DNA from 3 places in the Neptuniibacter sp. QD37_11 genome. Region 1 is predicted to be linked to each of the others. Evidence: predicted binding sites of a transcription regulator. Region 1 holds the regulator's gene; each other region holds the start of a gene.

The links. Region 1 encodes sigma-54, which starts transcription at its own class of promoters, with help from an activator protein. Its sites were predicted from a motif close to TGGCACNNNNNTTGCTNT; they were not measured.
Region 2: a site for sigma-54 is predicted at 3,231-3,248, ahead of ACMXYT_RS10115 (ammonium transporter). Genes of this name have one in related genera too.
Region 3: a site for sigma-54 is predicted at 2,773-2,790, ahead of flgF (flagellar basal-body rod protein FlgF). Genes of this name have one in related genera too.

The regions. Positions count from the first base shown of each region.
Region 1 is NZ_CP180552.1:2,648,765-2,654,769, forward strand. It holds gene lptC (LPS export ABC transporter periplasmic protein LptC) at 1-345, shown strand, start outside; gene lptA (lipopolysaccharide transport periplasmic protein LptA) at 335-847, shown strand; gene lptB (LPS export ABC transporter ATP-binding protein) at 859-1,584, shown strand; gene ACMXYT_RS12320 (RNA polymerase factor sigma-54) at 1,639-3,153, shown strand; gene hpf (ribosome hibernation-promoting factor, HPF/YfiA family) at 3,212-3,502, shown strand; gene ptsN (PTS IIA-like nitrogen regulatory protein PtsN) at 3,519-3,977, shown strand; gene rapZ (RNase adapter RapZ) at 3,986-4,843, shown strand; gene ACMXYT_RS12340 (HPr family phosphocarrier protein) at 4,849-5,118, shown strand; gene mgtE (magnesium transporter) at 5,233-6,005, shown strand, end outside.
Region 2 is NZ_CP180552.1:2,211,143-2,217,147, forward strand. It holds gene gltA (citrate synthase) at 1-240, shown strand, start outside; gene ACMXYT_RS10105 (LysR substrate-binding domain-containing protein) at 301-1,158, opposite strand; gene ACMXYT_RS10110 (tautomerase family protein) at 1,266-1,760, shown strand; gene ACMXYT_RS10115 (ammonium transporter) at 1,820-3,028, opposite strand; gene rlmKL (bifunctional 23S rRNA (guanine(2069)-N(7))-methyltransferase RlmK/23S rRNA (guanine(2445)-N(2))-methyltransferase RlmL) at 3,281-5,422, opposite strand; gene rmf (ribosome modulation factor) at 5,732-5,938, shown strand; gene ACMXYT_RS10130 (quinone-dependent dihydroorotate dehydrogenase) at 5,985-6,005, opposite strand, start outside.
Region 3 is NZ_CP180552.1:3,010,262-3,016,266, reverse strand. It holds gene ACMXYT_RS14100 (flagellar hook assembly protein FlgD) at 17-715, shown strand; gene ACMXYT_RS14095 (flagellar hook protein FlgE) at 726-2,717, shown strand; gene flgF (flagellar basal-body rod protein FlgF) at 2,851-3,591, shown strand; gene flgG (flagellar basal-body rod protein FlgG) at 3,613-4,398, shown strand; gene flgH (flagellar basal body L-ring protein FlgH) at 4,420-5,097, shown strand; gene ACMXYT_RS14075 (flagellar basal body P-ring protein FlgI) at 5,109-6,005, shown strand, end outside.

The sequences.
Region 1 (6,005 bases):
GACAAACAAAATTTACTGATTGAACCTAAAAGCAATCTTTATCGATCCGACAACTCCGTTGTCAACATTTCTTCAGATACAGGCACAGCACAAGACGATAACAGCCGAATAGATCTTGCAGGTAATGTCATTGTTATTGATAATTCAAATGCGCGCTCGAGCAAAAAGCTAACCACCGAAGCGCTGACGATTTATCCCAAAAAAGATATCGCCGAAACAGACCTGCCAGTGAATTTAGAAACTGAACACACTCTAATGCAAGGCACTGGAATGGATATTAATTTCAACACCCGTGTTTTAAATTTGCATTCAAGGGTAGAAGGAACACATCAAAATGTTGATTAGGTTATCACAAACGCTTGTTGCACTATGTTTGCTTGCGTCGAATACCAGTTTCGCCCTGCCTGATGATCAGGATAAGCCGATCTACATCACAGCAGATTCCGCTAGCATTAATGACACGACTGGTATCACCACCTATAAGGGCAATGTCATTATCAAGCAAGGTTCACTGCTGATCGAAGCAGCCCATGTAGATATGCACCGCGCCAACGAAGGTGTGGATAAATTAGTCGCTAAAGGCGCACCCGCTCACTTCCGCCAACAACAAGAAGTGAATGGTGACTTCAGTGATGCTTGGGGTAAACACATGGTGTATATGGTTAACAAAAAGAAATTAACCATTACGCAAAGTGCCAAAGTAGTACAAGGCAAAGACACCTTTACTGGCAATAAAATTGTTTATGACCTAGACAAATCAATTGTGGATGCTTTTGGTGCAACATCAAAAGACGCTAAAGAAAAAGGCCGTGTAAACATGGTCATTCAGCCCACTAAGAAGAAATAAGGCCTGCTGTAATGAGCTTATTGGAAGCGCGAAATTTAGCTAAGCGCTACAAAGGAAGAGAAGTAGTAAAAGACGTCTCACTTAAAATTAATAGCGGTGAGATTGTTGGGCTTCTCGGCCCCAATGGTGCAGGCAAAACCACCTGTTTTTATATGATAGTCGGTCTTGTACAAGCAGACCGTGGCCAAGTTAAAATTAAAGATCAAGATATCACAGCCCTTCCTATGCACGGGCGTGCTCGTGAAGGCATTGGTTACCTGCCTCAAGAAGCCTCAATTTTTCGCAAACTATCTGTACAAGACAACTTGCTCGCGATACTAGAAACACGAAAAGATTTAGATAAACAAGCTATCAAGTCCAAAATGAATGAGCTTCTGGAAGAATTTCACATCACTCATATTCGCGATAGCCTTGGCATGAGCCTATCTGGCGGTGAACGACGTAGGGTTGAAATTGCCAGAGCCTTAGCAACCGAACCTGAATTTGTGCTTTTAGATGAACCTTTTGCTGGTGTTGACCCTATTTCAGTCAATGACATCAAACAAACGATTCGTCACCTTCAGTCCAAAGGTATCGGCATTTTGATTACTGATCACAATGTCAGAGAAACACTGGATATCTGCGAAAGTGCCTATATTGTCAGTGAAGGCACTATACTTGCCAATGGTAAGCCTGATGACATTATGAATAATGAAGCAGTGCGCGATGCGTATCTCGGTGATCAATTCACCTTATAAACCCATAGATAATAACTAGATGATTGTAGCCTCTGGAGTTAGTGCCGCCGTATTATGAAACAAGCGCTTCATTTAAAAATTGGGCAACAGCTCACAATGACACCACAATTGCAGCAAGCGATTCGCCTGCTGCAATTATCTACACTGGATCTTCAACAAGAGATTCAGGAGGCACTTGAAAGCAATCCTATGCTGGATGTATCTGAGGATGACAACACTACTGATGTACCATCTAATGAACAGGATAACAACCTAGAAACACATCAAAGCGCTGCTGCCGAAGAATTAGAGAATAACACTTCAGCAGAACAGGACTTCGACGACACACCTGCGGCTGAAGATAATTGGAATGAGAGCATTCCTGAAGAGCTATCTACTGACAGTAACTGGGAAGACACCTATCAATCTTCCACACCAACGTTAAGTAAAGAAGATCTTGATTCGTTTGAATCAAATGACACGGCAGAAGAAACCTTACAAGATCACCTTCACTGGCAACTAAACTTGACGCCTATGAGCGATCTGGATCGACTCATTGCGACCAACATTATTGATGGCATTAATCCGGATGGTTATTTAACTGTTCCTCTTGAAGAGATTCATGAGCACTTTTTGGAACAAAATTCCGATGAGAGTGACGAAGTTGAACTTGATGAAATAGAAGCCGTACTGCATCGTATTCAACAATTTGATCCGGCCGGTATTGCTTGTCGAGACCTTAGTGAATGCTTAGCTATACAGCTTCGCCAACTTCCATCTGATACACCGTGGCGTAATGAGGCCATTAAAGTGGTCAATCAATACATCAAGCTTCTAGGCACCCACGACTATCGTCAATTAATGCGCAAGACGCGCCTAAAAGAGCCACAGCTACAACAAGTTATTCAGCTCATTCAAAGCCTCAACCCTAAACCTGGCGCTAGCATAAGCCAGACCGCTGCAGAATATGTCATCCCAGATGTCATCGTAACAAAACAACGCGGTGTTTGGACTGTTAACCTAAATCCAGAAGTTTCGCCTAAACTTAGAATAAACTCCGGTTATGCAGGTTTAGTAAAGCGTGCAGATAACAGTTTGGATAACACCTATCTGAAAAACCATCTTCAAGAAGCACGTTGGTTTATTAAAAGCCTACAAAGCCGTAATGAAACCCTATTAAAAGTGTCGAATGAGATCGTTAAACGACAATCTGGTTTTCTAGATCATGGCGAAGAAGGCATGAAACCTATGGTATTACACGATATTGCTGAAGCAGTAGAGATGCATGAATCAACTATCTCTCGTGTAACAACGCAAAAGTTTATGCACACACCACGCGGTATTTTTGAATTGAAATACTTCTTCTCCAGCCATGTCAGTACAGCTACAGGCGGAGCAGCATCTTCAACAGCAATCCGCGCCCTAATTAAAAAGATGGTTGCAGCAGAGAACACAGCTAAACCTTTGAGCGATAACAAAATCGCGCAGTTCCTCGATGAACAAGGATTCAAAGTTGCTAGGCGCACCATTGCAAAATATCGTGAAGCAATGGGAATTCCACCTTCTAATGAGAGAAAGCGTCTGGTTTAATAAAGAGATAATAAATAAGGACGGCGGCAAAACGCCTCCACTCAAGTAGGAGAGACCTATGCAGATTAATATTACTGGACATCATGTTGAACTGACTGATTCAATGCAAAACTACGTCCTAGAAAAAATGCAGAAAATTGAGCGTCACTTCGATAACATCACCAATGTTCAAGTAACACTAAGCATCGAAAAACAGCGCCAGAAAGCAGATGCAGAGATGCATGTCTCCGGCGCCCAACTGTTCGCAACTCACGAACACGATGATATGTATGCTGCAATTGACGGCCTGACTGACAAGCTAGACCGCCAAGTTATAAAACATAAAGAAAAACTCAAAAACCACAAATAGGCCTCCGCTACAACGTATTATGCTGGTCCATGAACTATTAACCCCCTCAAGCACCCTATGTGGTCTTGAGGGGAGCAGTAAAAAACGAATTCTGGAAAAAGCATCTGAAATTATTTCAGAGCAAAACCCTAACCTAGAAGCATCTTGTATCTTCAACGGCTTACACGGCCGCGAGAAATTAGGTAGTACTGGCATAGGCGATGGCATAGCTATACCCCATTGCAGACTAGCTGACTGCAGCGATGCCAAAGGCTACTTAATCAAATTAGCTCAACCAATTGATTTCGACGCTATAGATAGCAAACCGGTAGATCTTTTGTTTGTTCTTTTGGTACCAGAAGATGCTACATCTGAACACTTACAAACTCTTGCCGCGATTGCTGAGTTATTCAGCCAAGAAAGCGTGCGAGAACAGCTGAGAAGTGTTGCAGATAACGAAGCGCTCTATCAGGCAATTTGCCAACTTAGTTCATAGGATGTGAAATGAAGCTTGTAGTGATAAGCGGTCGATCCGGTTCCGGCAAAAGTACGGCTCTACAAGCTCTAGAAGATATAGGCTTCTATTGCATAGACAACCTCCCAGCATTATTGCTACCTGATTTAGTCCAGCAAATGAGTAGTGAACCTAGTCACCCGGATCGCATAGCGGTCAGCATTGATGCACGCAATCTACTCAGCAACCTTTCCAAATTCCCTCAAATTTTGCTTAACCTTCGCCAAGAACGATGGGCAGAATATGAAGTAATTTTTCTCGATTCATCTGAAGCTACGCTATTAAAAAGATACAGTTCAACCCGAAGAAAACACCCGCTTTCAGATGAACATAAGAATCTACAGCAGTCGATCCAATCCGAATCAGAGCTACTTGAACCCATTGCTAGCCTTGCGGATATCAGGATAGACACGACACGCCTCTCCCTTTATGACCTAAGGGATACAGTTAAACTCCGCGTAGCTAAACGAAAAGAGCAGACGCTTTCAGTTCAATTTGAGTCCTTCGGCTTTAAACATGGGGTACCTCTAGATGTCGATTTCGTATACGACGTCCGTGCGCTACCTAATCCCCATTGGATACCTGAACTAAGAAGATTTACGGGACAAGAGCAACCAGTCGAAGAGTTTCTGAACAATTCTCCTGAAGTTAACGAGATGATCAGCGACATTACAGAATTTCTATCTCGCTGGCTGCCCCGCTTTGCCGAAAACAATCGCAGCTATATAACAATTGGAATTGGATGCACTGGAGGTCAACATCGCTCTGTGTATATAAGCGAACGTCTGGCTTCCCATTTTTCACAGCGCATGGATAATGTTCATGTTCGCCATAGAGAATTGAGTTAACACTGATGCAAGAAAAAGAACTAGAAATCATAAATAAACTAGGTCTCCATGCTCGCGCCGCTGCAAAGCTAATCGGTGTTACTTCACGCTTCTCTGCTGATATCACTTTAGTAAAGGATGGTCGAGAAGTTGATGGAAAAAGCATAATGTCCGTTATGATGCTAGCTGCTAGCCAGGGCACTACTCTATGCGTAAAAACTCAGGGAGCAGATGAAGAAAGCGCTCTCATTGCCATCGAAGAACTAATCAATAATCGCTTCGACGAAGACGAGTAATAATTTTATACATATCATTGGGTTATCCCTGCCTTTACAATCCGCTATAATCAACGCGTTAGTAGACTTCCTATTTTTCACAGCATCGTGACGAATCATTAGCGACGGCATCTTATGGCGCAGACAGAAACCAAGTCTAATCTGGACAAGCTCAATGAAGCACTCGATTGCGGTGAATTTCGCCAGATTCGATTTACGCTAAACCGTGCACTTCGCCCGACCGAAGTAGCTCGCCTTATTGAGAAATCCCCACCAAAAGAACGTCAAATTCTATGGAACTTGATCTCTCAAGATTTAGAAGCCGAAGTTTTACAGCACCTTGGTGATGACATTCAGGCTGATATCTTAAGCCGAATGAATTCTGAAGAGGTTTTAGCGCTTACTGAATCATTAGATTCAGACGATATGGTTGATGTCCTTCAGCAGCTTCCAAACCGTGTCATGAAGGAAACCCTTCAGATCATGGATAAGCAAAACCGCCGCAGGGTTGAGCAACTTCTATCTTACCCAGAAGATACAGCTGGCGGCCTGATGAATACGGATACAACTACGATCCGTCCTGACATCAGTGTGGAAGCCACTTTACGTTATATCCGTCGTCACGATGAAATCCCTGAGATGACAGATAGTTTGATCGTTGTAAGCCGAAAGGATTCATATATTGGGCTGCTACCCTTAACTAAATTATTGGTGTCAGATCCATCCATCACGATCCGTGAAATAATGAATACGGATATTGAACCGATCAATGCTAGCATGCCAGATGATCAAGTAGCCTCTCTATTCGAAGAGCATGACTTAGTATCAGCACCTGTTGTTGACGATGATGGTAAACTTCTAGGCCGTATCACGATAGATGACGTTGTCGATGTCATCCGAGAGGATGC
Region 2 (6,005 bases), 440 kb from region 1:
ATCGCTATCGAAGACGAGTATTTTGCTGCTCGAAAACTATACCCGAACGTAGACTTCTACTCCGGCATCATCCTGAAAGCAATTGGCATCCCAACCAACATGTTTACAGTGATCTTTGCATTGTCTCGTACAATCGGCTGGATCTCTCACTGGAACGAGTTCCACAGCAGCCCTAACAAAATTGGTCGTCCACGCCAGCTTTACACTGGCCCAACTCAGCGCTCATACCCTGAGAAATAAGACGAACCAACCACAAAAAAGCCGCTTTATGCGGCTTTTTTATTATCTCTATAATTCAATTTACCGAACCCCAAGCGACGCCAATCTAAACGTTTCCGCCAATTCATTCGCAACATTGATATCTCGCCTATAACGCAACGATGTATAAATCATTGGTAACTCAGGCAAACCAAGACGCTCTCCTATCAACTCAACCCCCGGCAGCACAGCACTCCTCGGCCTTACAGTAACACCCAAACCACACTTAACTGCCGCCATAAGCCCCTGATAGCTTGACGAGGTATAAACCAGACGCCATGGAATTCCTGACTGATCGAGAGATTCAATAGAAACCCGCCTAAACTGGCAAGCTTTGGAATATGACGCCATAGGTAACTCCCTTCCCAACGACCAAGAAAAGCCCTCAGGGCCAATCCACGCCAATGGCTCACCTCCTAAAACCTCCCCCTTCCCTGAGCCACTCAACGATAACGTGACTATAAGATCATAATCGCCCCGCTCGTACCCTAACTCCAATTCATCGCTATAACCGGTTTCCACAAACAACCTCACCGCAGGGTTCTTCCTAGAAAAACCAGCCAAAAGCTCTGGCAATACGGTTTCCGCAACACCCTGAGAGACACCCACCTTTATCTCCCCCAGCTCACCACTACTCGCCAAGCTCGCTATCGCATCGTCCTGCAACGCTAGCATCTTTCTTGCGTAACCGACCAACATCTCCCCTTCATGTGTCAACAACCGTTTACGGCCGTTAGGACGAAAAAGAACAGCACCCAACTCCAGCTCCAATTTTTTAATCTGCTGACTCACCGTGGATTGCGTCTTATGCAGGGATTCTGCTGCCCGAATAAAACCATCCCTTTCAACCACCGCAAGGAAAGTTCTCAATAATTCAGTACTTATATTGGGCTGCGCCATGCCTGCCTCTTTTTGATCGTATTTACTTATCAATATAAACGATATTAATCATTTTTAATAATACTTATGAGAGCGTAAGCTGGATTTAAACAGACAAGGAGAGCGTTATGCCTTACATATCAATACATGTATCCAGCGACTTAACCCAATTACAGATCAAAAACCTAGTCGAAGGTACAACAAATATCATGGCTAATATTCTTCATAAAAACGCAAAATTAACCGCCGTAAGTATTACAAAAATAGATAAAGAGCATTGGTTTATCGGCAATAAATTAGCTACCAATTCGGTATCTGCATACGTGAATGCCAAAATCAGCAAAGGCACTAATACTGAAAAAGAAAAGTCCGATGCACTTAGTGCATTTAACCAACTATTAGATAACGAAATTGGCCCTTTAACACCTACTAGCTATGTAGTCTTAGATGAAGTACCAACAACGGACTGGGGCTATGACGGCTTAAGTCAGCAAGCACGAATGCTAAAAAGAACAGAATCAGGCGTAATAGATATGCAGTACTACACAGAGAAAGGAAAAAAAGAACGTTCTGATTTTATTTTTTCTAAGCTACAAAAATTCAGACAAGCGATATTTAACTAATCACACCAACAAAAAAGCCGGGCAATGCCCGGCTTTTTCAATAGATCTAAAGCAACAGATTAGTTATCGCTAGTAGATTCAATCTTATGGATAGATAGGTCAGCACCGTTATACTCTTCCTCTTGAGTCAAACGCAAGCCAGAAACAGCACGTACGCCACCATAAACAACAACGCCGCCGATCACAGCTACCGCAATACCCGCTAGCGAACCGATTAATTGTGACATAAGGCTAACACCACCTAGACCGCCAAGCGCTTCAGTACCGAAAATACCGCAAGCAATAGCACCCCACACACCACAAACACCATGTAGCGGCCATACACCCAACACATCATCGATCTTCCATTTGTTCTGCTGAATTGTGAACAAGAAGACAAAAATTGCACCGGCAACAGCACCTACAACTAAAGAACCCATAGGGTGCATTACGTCTGAACCAGCACATACAGCAACCAAACCAGCCAAAGGACCGTTATGGATAAAGCCAGGGTCATTTTTACCAAAAATCAGCGCAGTAATAATACCGCCAACCATCGCCATTAGCGTATTAACGGCTACTAGACCAGAGATACCATCCATAGTCTGAGCAGACATTACGTTAAAGCCGAACCAACCAATACATAGAATCCAAGCACCTAACGCTAAGAAAGGAATATTAGATGGTGGGAAAGCAACAAGACGACCACCTTTATATCGACCATTTCGAATACCCAGCATGATCACAGCAACTAGCGCCAACCAGCCACCTACACCGTGCACCACAACAGAACCTGCAAAGTCATGGAATGCAGCACCAAAATTAGCTTCTAACCAATCCTGGAAACCAAAGTTACCATTCCAGATAATGCCTTCGAAGAACGGATATACAAACGCCACGATAAGAGATGAGGCAATCAAGAACGGCCAGAACTTAGCACGCTCAGCAATACCACCCGAAACGATTGCAGGAATAGCAGCCGCAAACGTCATTAAGAAGAAGAACTTAACTAGCTCATAACCGTTATTTGCAGCCAATTCAGCAGCAGGAGAGAAGAAAGTGACGCCGTAAGCAACCCAATAACCTACAAAGAAGTAAGCCATGGCAGAAAAACCAAAATCGGTCAGAATTTTAACTAACGCATTCACTTGGTTTTTGTGGCGAACCGTACCAACTTCAAGAAAAGCAAAGCCGGCATGCATGGCAAAGACCATGATCGCCCCCATCAGAATGAATAGAGTATTAGAACTCTGAATAAGCGTCTCAACTGCGCTGTTGACGTTTTCCACTTGGTGTCTCCCGTTTCTTTTTGTGCACCATATTAGAACCACAACCTAAAACTGCGCTTCATTTTGGTGCACTATTATAGTGCATATTATTCTGTGATATTGCTGCCGCTATGCCAACCAGGCTTAAAAGCCCCGAAACATAGCAGCTTAAACTGCAATTCACCAAAATAGTGCTAGTAACAAATTTTTTATGCCTTAATAGTAAGCACTATATGTGCCAAATTTATTAAAGCGCACAATTTGCGAGCACAATCACTTATGACGAATACGGAAACAACAATGAATTTTTGAATTACGCTTAAAATCCGGATCTAGTGTAGATTGTGTAATCTCCTCGATCTCGAATTCGGACAACGCGTCGTAATCCAACTTAAAGCGACGGTAGTTATTGGAGAAGTACAACACCCCATCTGCACGTAAACAGCGCATAGCGCCTTCTATAAGGTCTACGTGGTCGCGCTGCACATCAAGCACTCCAGCCATCCGCTTGGAGTTAGAAAACGTTGGAGGATCCATAAAAATTAGATCGTATGCTGGCCCTCTTTGCATCCGCAACCACTTCAAGCAGTCCGCTTGAACTTGCTGATGCTCTTTTGTATCTAGGCCATTTAGATCTAAATTTCGCTTAGCCCAGTTAAGATAGGTAGCCGACATATCAACACTGGTTGTAGATTTAGCACCACCTTTAGCAGCATGCACCGAAGCAGTGCCTGTGTAACAGAACAGGTTTAAGAAATCCTTACCAGTTGCTTCTTTCTGAATCTGATTACGAATTGCTCGGTGATCCAAGAATAAACCGGTATCCAGATAGTCGTGCAAGTTAACCAGCAAACGACAGCCGTGCTCGTTGATCTCTTTGAAGCGGTGAGTTTCAGAGTGCTTTTCATACTGGTTAACACCCTGCTGTTTCTTACGCTGCTTTAAGATCACCTTTTCTGGAGATACCTCTAGGGTTACCGGTAAAGCATTCATCACATCTTGTAGACGAGCAAATGTTTTTACCGGATCAATCTTCTTAGGCGCGGCATATTCTTGGACATGCACTTCGTCTTTGTAGATATCTACCGCAACAGAATACTCTGGAATATCCGCATCGTAGAGACGGTAGCTCTCTATATTGTCGCGTTTAACCCACTTAGCTAGCTGTTTACGGTTTTTCTTCAAACGATTAGCAAACATCTGCGCCCCTTCACTCAAAGGAGCTGGCTCACCCTCTTGGCCCTCTTGCTTCTCAGCTCTCTGCTCAGACACAGGATAGATAAACAAACGACTTTCAAGCGCACCGTTAAACAGCTTATATTGCTTATCTGCACGTAGACCTGTGACCTTACAAAGATCTGGGTTAGAGGTAAAAATTGAAGCCGTCCAACCAGCAAATTGCTCTTTTAGCTTATCGCCAAGGTGTCGATACAAGAACATCAACTGCTGAGTTTCACCCAGACGCTCACCATAAGGCGGGTTGGTAATCAGTAAACCTTTACCTTCAGGAAGCGTATTGCGATCCAGATCTTCTAGGCGGCACGTTGTAAATTCAATAAAGTCCGCCACACCTGCCCTTTCTGCATTCTGCCGAGCTGCACGTAAAACCTTACTATCTTGATCACTACCAATTAGGTTCGCTTCTAATGCCAGCAAACCTTTTACTTTACGTGCTTGAGCCTCCGCAACAAGACCTTCCCAAACATCGCGCTTGTGGCCTGTCCAGCGAGAGAATCCGAAACGCTTACGCTGTAAACCCGGCGCAATATCAGCCGCCATCAGCGCAGCCTCAATCAGCAATGTACCTGAACCGCACATTGGATCAAAAACCAAACCGGATTCAGAAGAACGCTCCGGCCAACCACTACGAATCAAAATAGCAGCTGCCAAGTTTTCCTTCATTGGCGCTTCACCGGCTTTTAGACGATATGCACGTCGGTGCAAACTATCACCCGACATATCTAGAGCAACGGTGATTTTGCCTCGGTGCATACGCACATTAATACGAAGATCAGGAGCAACTTTGTCGATACTTGGGCGAGCACCAGTTTTATCTCGAATTTGATCAACAATGGCGTCCTTAACTTTTAACGCACCAAAGTGGGTATTGTTAATACCGCGAGTTTGACCGCTAAAATCAATTAATAGCGTACCTTCACTACGCATGTGTTCAAGCCAGTCTATTTGCTGAACAGCCTTGTAAAGATCATCAGCTGTTTCTGCTTCACCTTCATGAAGCGGAAGTAGAACCCTGTTTGCCAAACGCGACCATAAACAGATACGGTAAGCATCTTCCAGCTCGCCTTGGCATTGAACCCCTGCCACTGTTTGCTTGGTCTCAGTAACACCCAAGCGCTGTAACTCCTCTTCAAGAAGCAACTCTAGGCCCTTAGGGCATGTCAGAAACAGTTTCATACGCATCTTTACTCAGCAAATATTTCACTTAATTAACAACAGACATGAAAAAAATTCACCCTGCTGTTCAAAAACCAACTTTTTGACTAACTTTATGAATGCAATCGTTTTTTTGCACCCACACACTAACTATTTTTATCAAGCATTAATATCATGATAGTCATATTCAATCGCACTATGATCTATTTTCCGATATTTATAGAAGTCTGGCTGCAAAACTTACAACCTGCAGGCAGATTTTAAGCGGGTACCATGTCTCAAGGAACCGCTGCTCTCAAAAACTAAAACACGAAGAGAGGCTCAATCAATATGAAGAGACAAAAGCGTGATCGTACTAGCACACTTTTTAATCGAGGTTTTCAAGCAGGATTAAGCGGTAAGTCCCGGGATAACTGTCCCGTGAATACATCAGATCTCAGAAGCCATTGGATGAGCGGATGGCGCCAAGGACGCGAAGCTCACTGGAGCGGTATGGAAGGAGTATCAGCAATACAATCCGACCCAGCTCTACACTAAACAGAATTTTCAGGCTCCCCGAGGGGAGCCTTTTTATTACCTGCTCTTATTCTGAAAGCTGCTTAAT
Region 3 (6,005 bases), 360 kb from region 1:
AACGAGGTTTTTGGCCATGAGTAACGTTAATGGCGTAAATCAGAACGTTTTTGATCAGATAAATAAAACGAATCAATCTTCTAGTACGCAAAAAAGCAAGACGGAAGAAGACAGTGATATGTTCATGCGACTGATGATTGCTCAGTTGCAGAATCAAGATCCGTCAAGCCCTGCAGATACTACAGATTTTATGCAGCAAATTGCCACTATGTCACAAGTCGAAAGCATCAATCAGCTAAATGTCTCTGTGAATGAGATGTCGCAGTCGATGCTATCGAGTCAGGCCGCATTGCAAGCTTCTTCTATGGTGGGGCAGTCAGTGTTCATCCCTGGTGATACCTCTGAGGTAGGAACTGCTATGAACCCGTTCGCGAAAGGTGCTTTTAATCTGGAAACCAGTGCCTCAGATGTAAGAATTAAGGTTTATAACTCGAGCGGAACTTTAGTTGACAATATGCAGTTAGGAGCGGTTCAGCAAGGCGAGCATGAGTTTGCTTGGCAGATGCGATTTGATGAAGACGGTAATCCAGAGCATCCGCCGGGAGATTACACCTTCGTTATCGAGCGTCTTGAGGATAATGAATATCAAGCGGTTGATACCAATATGGCCTATAGAGTTAACAGCGTAACTCTGGGTGAAAATGGTATCGGTATGAAAGTGAACACTACAGCTGGCACATTTGATATCAGCGATGTGAAACAGATAGGCGTGTGAGGATAAGACTATGTCAGGTTTTAATACAGCCGTTAACGGCCTAAAAGCGGCTACTACAGATCTCGATGTAACAGGCAACAATATTGCGAACGCGAGTACTGTCGGTTTCAAATCATCTCGAACTGAATTTGGTGATATCTACGCAACGGCAGTTGTAGGGGCTGGTTCATCAAACGTTGCCGGTGCTGGTGTAACAGTAACGGATATCGCACAAGACTTTAAAGCGGGCACGATACAGTTTACAAACAATAACCTTGATTTGGCTATTAATGGTTCAGGCTTCTTTCAGCTAGATGATGGTCAAGGTAGTACTACATATACTCGAGCGGGCTCATTTGAGTTAGATAAAAATGGTTTCGTGGTATCTAAGACTGGTGCTTTTCTTCAGGGGTATGGCCTTGATTCAGAAGGTAACCGATTGCCTATCGATAATTTGGCAGTTACCCAGAAAGAAAGTCCACCAAAAGCTACAGAAGATATTGATCTTTCTTTCAATATTGATTCTAGGGAAGATGCCGCAACGCTATTGCCAGATTACGATAAAGATGAGCCTGGTTCATTTACCTATAGTACAACAATTAGAACGTTCGATAGTTTAGGTAATGAGCATACAATTAAGTTTAATATGGCAGAAGCGCGTCCTTATCAAGCTCAGCAGCAGGTTACTGGTATTGAGCTGAATGATGAGATCTCAGGTGTTCAGCTTGATGCTGCAGATTTAACTGCGTTGGCTGATTTGGACTTGGCGGCTGTCCCGCCTGGTCCAGGTTACCCTTATACTTTAGATTCTTTATCCTCAGCGAATGCTGACCCTAATATATCTGCGGCAGGCGCTTTCTTTGACAAAATGACGGATCCGATCAATGGTGATGCGCGTATTCAAAGTATCATTGTAAATGGCCCTGATGATATTACTATAAGGTTTAAATCAGAATATCCAGAGCCTGATCTAGTACAGTTAGTTGACGCTGATGCTGGTGGTGAGCTTGGAGTAGTAGAAGTTGCAGAGATTGCTGCAAATGAAACTTATACATTTCCAATAACGGGTTCTACAGTTGATGATTTAGTACTTGAAGTCGGCGGTATCACTTTACCTGCGATCCCTTCTGGATCTACTGACGATCAAATAGGAGCAGCTATCACTGCATCAGAGGCCAGAATTAAAGATGCCAACCCTGATGTTGAGTCGGTTATTTACGATAACGTCAATAAGCAAGTTACTATCACTTATAAAGCTGAGGCCGGTGATATCAATGGCAGTGAAGCCTTAACCTTTGTTGCGACTTCTGGTACCAATCAGATTGGTACACCTACGATTAAAGATGGTGATAACTCCTTCCAAGGTGTGTACCGAATGTTTGCCTACCTGAACGGAACAGAAACTCTTGATATTGGTAAGGCGCTTGATCCAGGTGAGGCAGGTACAGGTACAGAACCGGGACCAATACTGATTAAGTTTAATCCGTCAAATGGTTTGTTGTCTGGAATCAATGGGCAGCAGTTCTCAGTAGGTGCGGTGGTACCGGGTATAACTATTGTTGGTGCTGACCCTGCAGATGCGACTACTGAAATTACGTTGGATATTACCAATACAACCCAGTTTGCATCGGCATCTATAGTGAAGGCTTCGCAGCAAGATGGCTACACTAAAGGGGACTTGATAGGTGTCACTTTTAGTGGAACGGGTGAAATGGTCGCAAGTTTCTCCAATGGCCAAAATCAAGATTTAGGTGTTGTTGCAATTGCGACTTTTGAAAACCAGTCAGGTTTGTCTCCTTCCGGTGATACAGAATGGACAGCAACATTCAGCTCCGGTAATGCAATTGTGAACCCGCCGGGTACTGGTCTAAATGGTACGTTGCAGTCTGCTGCTCTTGAACAATCAAACGTTGATTTGTCGGCAGAGCTTGTAGCGTTGATTGAGGCTCAGCGAAACTTCCAGGCGAATTCTAAGACTTTGGAAACACTAAATACAGTTACTCAGAATATTCTTCAGATTTAATCTGACTGCGTAATTTTTCTTCAAAAAGACTGCTTAAGCGGTCTTTTTGTGTTTCTGGCATACCATTTGCTTTATCTATCCCATATAAGAATTCAACGAGATGCGGCAATGCCGCTCAAACGAGAAGATAAAGATGGATAAGGTTCTATATTTAGCAATGAGTGGCGCCAGAGAAAATATGCTGGCTCAGCAAGCTCATGCCAATAACCTTGCAAATGCAAATACCTCAGGCTTTAAAGCGGATTTGGCTCAAGCCCGCGCTATGCAGGTGTTTGGGGAGGGGCATGCCTCTCGAGTTTATGCCCAAACTGAACGTCCCGCGACAGATATGACAAGTGGGACGCTAATTGAAACTGGACGTAAATTGGACATCGCTGTAGCTGGTGATGGTTGGTTTTCTGTAATTCGTCCAGATGGTACAGAGGGGTATACTCGTGCCGGCTCACTGCAGATCAATGCCGCTAACCAGTTGGTTACAGGAAGTGGCTTGCCGGTAATGGGCAATGGCGGAATTCCTATTGTATTGCCGCCTTTCGAAGAAATTGAAGTATCTACCAGTGGAATAATTACTATCCGCCCATTAGGTGAAAATGCGGCAGAGCTGTTGGTGGCAGATCAAATTAAGCTTGTAAATCCAGATCCTCAAACTCTCTTCAAAGGCCCTGATGGCTTGATGACAAATGGTGGTGAGCCTGAGTTGGCTGACCCTAATGTCCGTATCCGCTCAGGCTATATTGAGTCAAGTAATGTAAATGCTGTAAGCGAATTGACGGGTATCATATCGACTTCACGCCAATTCGAAATGCAAATTAAAATGATGAAAACTGCAGAAGAAAATTCAGAAACTGCAGCAACAATTTTGAAAATATCTTAATAATCACCTGAGGATCGAATAATGCACGGTGCACTAAGCGTAGCTAAAACTGGAATGACCGCTCAGGATACAAATCTGAAGGTGATTTCTAACAACTTGGCCAACGTATCAACTGTTGGTTTCAAGAAAGATAACGTAGTTTTTGAAGATCTGATGTATCAGATTCGTCGTCAGCCAGGTGCTCAAACAGCAGAAGAAGCACAGCTGCCATCAGGCTTGCAAATTGGTTTAGGTGTTCGGACTGTAGGAACACAAAAGCTGTTTTCTGCAGGTGATATGGAAGTAACTGGTGAGCCATTTGATGTAGCAATCAATGGACGTGGTTTTCTTCAAGTAACGTTGCCAAATGGGGATACCGCTTATACACGTAATGGGCAATTACACTTAAATAGTGACAACCAAGTGGTTACCCCTGAGGGGTATTTGCTCGAGCCTGAGCTTACATTGCCTGATGATGTACTTAATTTCTCTATTGGTACAGATGGAATCGTTACTGTTACAACTCCTGGTAGCCCGCAAGGTACACAGATAGGGCAAATGCAGCTAGCTGACTTTGTTAACCCTCAGGGCCTACAGGCACAAGGTCAAAACCTTTATAGCGAAACAGCATCTAGTGGTGCTCCAGTAGTTAGCAATCCAGGGGAGAATGGTACGGCAGTACTTATTCAGGGGTCGTTAGAAAATTCAAATGTAAATTCAGTAGAAGAGCTGGTGGATATGATTACAACCCAGCGAGCTTACGAAATGAATTCGAAAGTTATCTCCACTGCTGATGAGATGCTTTCTTACGTTAGCCAGCAGCTTTAATAGGTTATTGAGGCTTTAACAATGAAAAAATTTATCACTGCTTTTGTATCGATCACCTTTTTGCTTACAGGCTGTGTGCAGAAACAGGTTAAACCTAATAATCCTGAGTATGCTCCAGTGGTTCCGCAGGCTTTAACGCAGCCTGCACCAATGAATGGCTCAATTTATAACTCTGCAACGAGCATAAATTTGTATGGGGATGGTAGGGCTCACAGAATCGGCGATATATTGACTATTACCTTACAAGAAAGCACAAGTTCTCAGAAAAGTGCGACTACAGAATTGGATAAGTCTAGTAGTTTGACGTTGACTCAGCCAACTATATTAGGAGATGCGGTATCACTTAATGGCAAGCCTCTAAGCGCCTCGATTACTGGTCCAACAACAACGTTTGAAGGGGAAGGCTCTTCAGATATGAGCAATAACCTCACAGGTAATATTACGGTCACCGTTCATAACGTTTTGCCAAACGGTGTTCTATTGGTTAAAGGGGAAAAATGGTTAACCCTAAATCAGGGCGATGAATATATCCGAATCAGCGGTATGGTTAGACCTCAGGATATTGGCTCAGACAATACCGTTGCATCGACTAAGCTTGCAGACGCGCGAATTGCTTATAGTGGTACAGGAGCTGTGAATGACACTAATGTCATGGGCTGGGTATCTAAGTTCTTTATTAGTGCGTTAATGCCATTCTAAGGGGAATGATGATGAAAAATACATTAATTCTCGTAACTTGCATGCTAGTGACGATTGTTGCAGAGGCAAGCCGTCTTAAAGATATGGTAAGTATTTCTGGTGTTCGTTCTAACCAATTAGTTGGCTATGGTTTGGTTGTTGGTTTGGATGGTACGGGTGATAAAACTTCATTTACCTCACATACATTCCGCAATATGTTGAATAATTTTGGTGTGGCGATTCCATCTACGATGAATCCGTCTTCTAAAAATATTGCTGCAGTGGCAATTCATGCCGATCTTCCAGCTTTTTCTAAACCTGGACAGCAAATCGATATTACAGTTTCAGCCATTGGCGATGCAAAAAGTTTGCGTGGTGGTAGCTTGCTAATGTCTCCTTTGAAGGGGGCTGATGGCCAAGTTTATGCGGTAGCTCAAGGTAATTTGGTTGTATCTGGTTTTGGTGTTCAGGGAGCTGATGGTTCTCGTCTATCTTTGAATGTACCAAGCGTAGGTCGGATACCGAATGGTGCGACAGTTGAGCGAGCTGTACCAAGTGGCTTTACTCAAGGAGATAGCTTGGTATTGAACCTTCACCGTCCTGATTTCACTACATCTCGCAGAGTTGCTGAAGAAATTAACCACTTATTAGGGGCGGGAATGGCTGCTTCAATGGATGCTACTTCAATCCGAGTAAGAGCGCCTCGTGATCCTAATCAACGTGTTTCTTTTCTCTCTGTTCTTGAGAATTTAAATGTAGAGCCGGCGAAAGATTCCGCCAAAGTTGTGATTAACTCACGTACAGGCACCATCATCATTGGTCAAAATGTTCAAGTATCCCCTGTGGCTATTACCCATGGCGGTTTGACAGTCGCAATCGCAGAAGCTGCTGATGTGAACCAGCCAAATCCATTAGGTGGTGGCCAAACG